Regions from separate parts of the Neobacillus sp. NPDC058068 genome, predicted to be linked through region 1. Evidence: riboswitches for the same ligand, from Rfam matches in the RefSeq annotation. Region 1 holds a riboswitch; the other holds the start of a gene.
What was found. A riboswitch is a leader RNA that binds a small molecule or an ion and turns the genes downstream of it on or off. The one in region 1 is predicted to bind FMN.

Region 1 (3,418 bases):
TGTAGCCATAAAGTTTATATTCTCCGGTGTTGCATAATCCGCCAGCACCAAGAAATCTCCTTCATTTTCACGGTTCTCATCATCGACCACGATAATAATTTTACCTTTTTTCAAATCTTCAATTGCTTCTTCAATGGTATGAAACACAGTCAAAACACCGCCTTTTCTAAAATCCATTTTGTCGTAAAAAATCCATCGTAATCGGCGAACTCTCTTGCTTGCGCTCCAATTGATGAATAACATATTTTCCAAGCATGTCATTTTCAATATTCACGACATCATGTTCTCTTTTAATCCCTAGTATCGTTTCACTAAACGTGAGGGGAATAAGCGAAACAGTCAGCTGTCTAGGCTGCACATCAAAAATCGTTAAACTGATTCCATCAATCGCTATCGAACCTTTCAGTACGCAATATTTACTCAGTTCTTCTTTGATGCCAATATCAACATATACCGCATTTTCAAGCTTCCTTTTTCGTAAAATGACACCTGTTCCATCCACATGCCCTGAAACGAAATGACCACCAAACCGGCCATTTGCCGGCATCGCCCGTTCCAGGTTGACCACATGACCAATTTGGAACGACTGGATATTGGTTGCCTTCACCGTTTCCGGCATAACATCAACTGTAAATGTGTTGGTTGAAAAAGCGGTGACGGTTAAGCAGACGCCATTTACCGCGATACTATCACCCAAATGAATGTCTTCTACAATTTTTTTCGATTCTAACGTTAACTGCATACTATTGGACCCACTTTTGATCGCTTTGACCTTACCTAAATCTTCTACAATTCCTGTAAACATGATTTACACCTCATTTCAGTACCGACGTTATTTTCAGGTCCTCGCCAATCACTTCTACATGTTGAAATTTCAATTCGTAAGCGTCTGTCATTTGCAGGACATCTAAATCAGCAAACATGGGTACTGCCCTATTCCCGCCGACAATTTTCGGTGCAATATAGGTGATCAATTGGTTTACCAAGCCTGATTTCAAAAAGCTTGCATTGACGGTTTTACCGCCTTCTACATAAAGTTTCATCACCTGACGTTTTCCAAGCTCCGTCAGTAACTCGGTAATGTCGATGGTTGGCTGCGAAAGTTGGATGATTTCTACATGCGGCTGTTGAAAACTAGCAATCCTTTCAGCCGCTGCCTCCGATCCGGTGAAAATCCACGTCTGTGACTGCTCATCCGTAATAACTTTTTTATCGTGCGGCATCGTTAAATGTGTATCTAAAATGATTCGAATTGGTTGTTTTTTCGTCTTGCCAAGCCGATTCGTTAGACTCGGATTATCCGATAAAACGGTCCCAAGACCGACTAAAATCGCATCATACTTCTCGCGGGCATTGTGCACATCTTGTTGCACCTCGCTGCCGGTAATTTTTTCACCACAACCCGTCTGTGCCGTTATCTTGCCATCAAGTGTAATTGCCTGTTTCAATGTCACAAAAGGTTTATTTTGTTGAATGAAATGAAAGAATGCCTCATTTAAAACATCAGCCTGGTCTTTCAAAACACCTGTTTTCACTTCAATCCCAGCGTCTCTCAAAAGAGCAACGCCTTTGCCCGCGACTAAAGGATTAGGATCCATCGAGGCAATGACTACACGTTCCACACCGGATTCTACTAGGGCCATGGCACATGGAGGTGTTTTTCCATAATGACTGCATGGTTCGAGCGTCACATAAACTGTACTTCCTTTAGCCCGATTTCCTGCCATTTGCAATGCATGGACCTCTGCATGCGGGCATCCCGCTTTCAAATGAGCACCGAATCCAATAATTTCTCCATCTTTCACAATCACAGCACCCACAACGGGATTCGGGGCAGTTTGTCCCTCAGCAACTTGCGCCAATTTCAAGGCAAAATCCATATAAAACTCATCCGTCATCTTGATCCCCTCCAATCACGGTTTACAGGAAGCTGGGGACGGTTCTCCTGCTTCCTTCCAAAAATAAAACCCCTTAGAATACGTCACTAAGGGGTTTAGGAGGAGAGTATGGAATAACGGCAGTACTAAATAAGCCTTCTGAAGGTTATTTTTTCTTCAAAAGCTTGATACCATTGCTCATACATCCTTCTCCCATCCAGACTATACTGTCGGCTTTGGATTCACACCAAATCCTGCCTTTATAAAAAGGCTCACGGGCTTAGAATTTCTTCATCACCGTCGATTGGGACTTTCACCCGACCCCGAAGGACATTGCATATGAAATTTTGTTTGGGTTTTATAAAAATAATAAAACCCCATAGATCATCTCTACGGGGTGGTTAGGAGTTTTCGTGTTGTAAGCATCACTAAATAAACCTTCTGAAGTGTGTTTTTCTTCATAAGGAAATAAGGCATGCTCATACGTCCTTCTCCCATCCAGACTATACTGTCGGCTTTGGATTCACACCAAATCCTGCCTTAAAAAAGGCTCACGGGCTTAGAATTTCTTCATCACCGTCGATTGGGACTTTCACCCGACCCCGAAGGACTATTCATATTTATAACATATTATAACACTGTTAGCATTAGAAATCACATTATATGACTAACTTGTAGAAAAAGGGAGATTCCCCCGCTGCTTTAATGATACTTGAATTCTCCATTATGATAAATCTTTTCTTAACTAATCTCATTTTCTCGGACTTTTTCCACCCTCTATTTTCCAACAAATTTCTTCGTAGTTTTATGATAAGAAGCCTAATATTTCAAGGAATACTACATTTTCAATCAAACGATTGATTAGTTTCAAAAAAACTAATCAATCGTTTGATTGAAATCAGATCAAGTGCTTATAAATAAGGGGTTTACAACTTAAAATCAGTAAATATATCGTCGAATATAGGATTCTTCTTGTTTATTTTATGTGCAATTCGTGGCGGAAAATAAGTATCTGCCGCTCATAATACACGTTTCGACAGGTATTCCTATATTTCCGTATTAACTAAACGTTTGATTGAATCATGACTATTTCCTTCTGCCGTTTGGCTTTTTCCCGGGAAATTGATAAAAATAACGTCGAAACCCGCTCGACTTTTTTCATAAAATAGGTCCTCTTATAGAGATTCTAAGTAAATGGAAAAATGAGTCCCCCATTGCTTTAATACAATGAGTGACTCATTCTAAGTCAGAATTTATTGGTCATCTGTTTTTACTGCAGCCTTTTTCAAAGTTCTTTGAAGTTGATAAATTTTCATCATACCAATTAAACCAGCTAATAATGCTCCTAGTAGGACTGATCCAATGATGACGAGGATCAATGGCCATTCCGCTTTTCCAAATAAGTAATTAACCGTTACAGGTTCAACATTAATAACTGAGAAGACCGCGATAATTAAGATCAAAAGTAGGGCAAATATTAGGTTCCATTGCTTTTTCATACGTCACCTCATGGAAAGTTTTGATTAACATGGGACTAGGGA
Region 2 (3,418 bases), on a different contig from region 1:
TGTTTCCTTTAAGGACATTATCGACATGAAGGATGATCAGCTTACATTAGCATCGTTTGAGGCGTTATTGTTAACAGCTAAGCAATTTGGCTTGGAAAAAGTAGTGGTGAAGGATTCACGATTAACACATCTTGGACCATTTGATTTAACTAAAGAAACCAAGGTGCCAGTGGCTCCAAATCTCCGTGATATCCAATAAAATTCAAAAATCAACCGAATAGGTTGATTTTTTTTGAATAAAATTGCTGTGTACTCCAAATTATAACAAGTATGCTCTAGTCCTGATTCCCAAATCCAGATGTTCTAAACCTGATTAAACGAACATATGGTGTGGAAGAGAGCGGTCAAGTTATAAGGAGGAAAAGGGAAATATGCGTGACTACATAAAGAGGTTTTTGATTGCCATCATTATGGCGCTTTGTGTCAGTTTATTGTTCATAGGCGGCAAACATTCGGAGGCTGCGGGTATGCTAGAGACAAAAGAAATGAAGGATCGCTGGATTTGGCCGGCAGATGGTGTTATATCTGATACATATGGAACGAGGCAGGGGAAACATAAAGGAATTGATATTGCAGGGAAAATCGATACTCCCGTGCTTGCTGTTGATGGGGGAGAAGTAGTCAAAGCCTATTATTCTAATACATATGGGAATGTGGTATTTGTTAAACATCCAAATAATTTGGTAACCGTTTATGCCCACTTAAATAAGCGGAATGTACTAACTGGCCAAACGATAAAACAAGGTGAAGTTATCGGTAAAATGGGAAGAACAGGAGTAGCCACCGGAACTCATCTCCATTTTGAGGCCCATCAAATGGAATGGAGATATGATAAAAGGTATGCAATGGATCCGGAAAGGCTCCTCGGAAAAGCAGACGTCGGCGAAGCTGTACAGGGTGGAATCGCAAATATTGGTGATAACGTTTTAGCGGCAAGCTCCCATTTCCATCCGGAAGTTGAAAGCAAACCGCGATCAATTAATTTATCAAATGATGCCGCCTATATCGTTAAACAAGGCGATACCTTGTACTCGATTGCAAAGAAACAAAGGATTTCAATATCGAAAATAAAAGAATTAAACCACCTTACTTCTGATCTGATTAGACCGAAACAAATATTAGTTGTTCACTGAATATAAGTTACCCGTGGCAAATATGTCCACGGGTTTTGTTATGAAAATGTTGAAAAACAAGCCTAAAAGTTGAAACGTGAGATCTTTCGCTTAACAAAATGACGTTTCTCCAGTATAATAAACTTGTAATTTAATATCGATCTATCTTCGGGGCAGGGTGAAATTCCCGATCGGCGGTATTGAGTAGTTAATACTCTAAGCCCGCGAGCCTTTTTAGGCAGGATTTGGTGTGATTCCAAAGCCGACAGTATAGTCTGGATGGGAGAAGATGGAGGTTCTGCAGACGTTCAAAAAATTTTTGCGATTGAACGTTTATTAAGCATGCCTTCGTAAATCTCCCTCGAGAAAATTTCTTGAGGGTATTTTTTTTTACAAGGGCATCTGAATTGCTGAACCTCTCTTCCTTAAGCGATGGATCAAAAAAGGAGAGAGGAAAATGAAGAACACAAGAGTAAAAACTATGGTGACAATTGGAATGCTGAGCAGTATTGCCTATCTGTTAATGCTATTAAATTTTCCATTGCCGCCGTTCCAAGGTTTCTTATTAATCGATTTCAGCGATATCCCCGCATTGATTGCAGCGTTACTCTTAGGACCGATTGCAGGAATATTAGTTGAGTTTTTCAAAAATGTTCTAAATTATATTGCGACTGGAAGTCAAACAGGGATTCCAGTAGGCCATATTGCTAATTTTCTAGCGGGTATTCTGTTTATTTTGCCGACTTATTATTTATACAATAAAATAAAGACGCGAAAAGGCATGACACTTGCTTTAATACTTGGCACAACCACAATGGCGGTTATGATGAGTGTATTAAATTATTTTTTTATACTCCCTGCCTATACGGCCCTCTTACATTATCCTGATCTGCGTAACTATGTGGTACCTGGAATCCTGCCGTTCAATATCATAAAAGGTGTTGTCATGTCGATCGTCTTTATGTTACTGTTCACCCGGATGCAGGCATGGATTAAGAAATTTTCCACAGTGAAAAGTGTATAATTATAGATAAAGCAATCAGGATACCCTCCTGGTTGCTTCTTAAATGAAAAAAATAAAACCCCCGTCGAAGAGGAAGGGGGCTAGTAGCTTAATAATACTTTTTTGACAAAATATTATTCGAATTTAGTTGGATTGCCATCAAATGCTTCGTCGGCAACTTTGATTGAATCAGTTGGGCAGCCTTCAAAAGCATCCATCATATCATCGATTAATACATCTGGAATTTCAACGATACCTTCATTATCGTCAAGAGTTACAAATGCAATGCCTTCATCATCATAATCATAAATATCTGGTGCTGCTGCGCCACATGCCCCGCAAGCGATGCAAGTTTCCTTGTCCACAATCGTATACTTTGCCATGAAAAAAAACCTCCCAGTAATATAACAAAATTATTCTTCCTCGTTTTCCATTGTGAAAATGGAAACGCATTACTCATATCTATTGTAAAACTGTATGAGCAACTTTTCAATAGAAAAATGCTTTTAAATACTATTGTTTGTTTAATTGAATTTAATAAACTTCCACAATTTCGAGCAACGAGAATCATCATTTCATGGTAGAATAAAAGGAAGAAAAAAAGGACATTTTGTCGAGATAATTCGAAAAAGTGTGGGAGGAGAGCTTGGGTGGCGCAATTAGCATCGATAATTCTGTACTGTTTAACACAATTAAACGGAGAACGGACGATATATTCTATCTTTCATCTTTTGAACGGAAAAAAGTCATCCCAAACCATCCAAGATGCTCATTTATTTTCTTTGAAAAACTTTTTTGGAGTATACGAACCTCTAACAAGAGAATCCTTCGAAGACATCATTCAAATGATGCAAGAAAGCGAGTGGATCTATAATTGTGGCGAGCAGCGATTCCTTCCAACGCCCACAGGTAAGTCTTTTTTAGGAAACCATCCATTGCCTAAATATCTAAATGGCTGGGACCATCACTCATTCACTACGCAGTTTTGGGAAAGGCTGAGTTTATTTATACAGGTCACTTCGAATCTTGGTTTCCAGGAATCAAGATACATACCTATCCAAAAAAATAAGCATGTTCATCAATGGCTGAAATCTGTTTTAAAAGAAATCAGAGTACCAAGGAATGAAATGGGGACAATTGTTTATTCCGAGGTAGTGGAATGCTTCAGTGGTGACAATGAAATCGATCCTTCTTTGTTGGTGTTTCGGCTGACAGGTTTTCAACAGATTGGTTTAACGGCATCGCAGGCAGCTAAAAGACTACAGTTGGATTATCATGATTACCATATCGGATTCATTAATAC

Region 2: linked by a shared signal. The riboswitch ahead of ACFVSW_RS16775 (ECF transporter S component) and the one ahead of ribD (bifunctional diaminohydroxyphosphoribosylaminopyrimidine deaminase/5-amino-6-(5-phosphoribosylamino)uracil reductase RibD) in region 1 are both predicted to bind FMN.

What each region holds. Positions count from the first base shown of each region.
Region 1 covers NZ_JBHVSI010000014.1:121,204-124,621, forward strand. The annotation lists gene ACFVSW_RS17375 (bifunctional 3,4-dihydroxy-2-butanone-4-phosphate synthase/GTP cyclohydrolase II) at 1-147, opposite strand, end outside; gene ribE (riboflavin synthase) at 167-805, opposite strand; gene ribD (bifunctional diaminohydroxyphosphoribosylaminopyrimidine deaminase/5-amino-6-(5-phosphoribosylamino)uracil reductase RibD) at 816-1,898, opposite strand; FMN riboswitch at 2,079-2,212, opposite strand; FMN riboswitch at 2,360-2,491, opposite strand; gene ACFVSW_RS17390 (LapA family protein) at 3,131-3,376, opposite strand.
Region 2 covers NZ_JBHVSI010000013.1:163,759-167,176, forward strand. The annotation lists gene ACFVSW_RS16765 (negative regulator of sigma-X activity) at 1-199, shown strand, start outside; gene ACFVSW_RS16770 (peptidoglycan DD-metalloendopeptidase family protein) at 372-1,133, shown strand; FMN riboswitch at 1,273-1,407, shown strand; gene ACFVSW_RS16775 (ECF transporter S component) at 1,570-2,136, shown strand; gene ACFVSW_RS16780 (ferredoxin) at 2,250-2,498, opposite strand; gene ACFVSW_RS16785 (YpbB family protein) at 2,766-3,418, shown strand, end outside.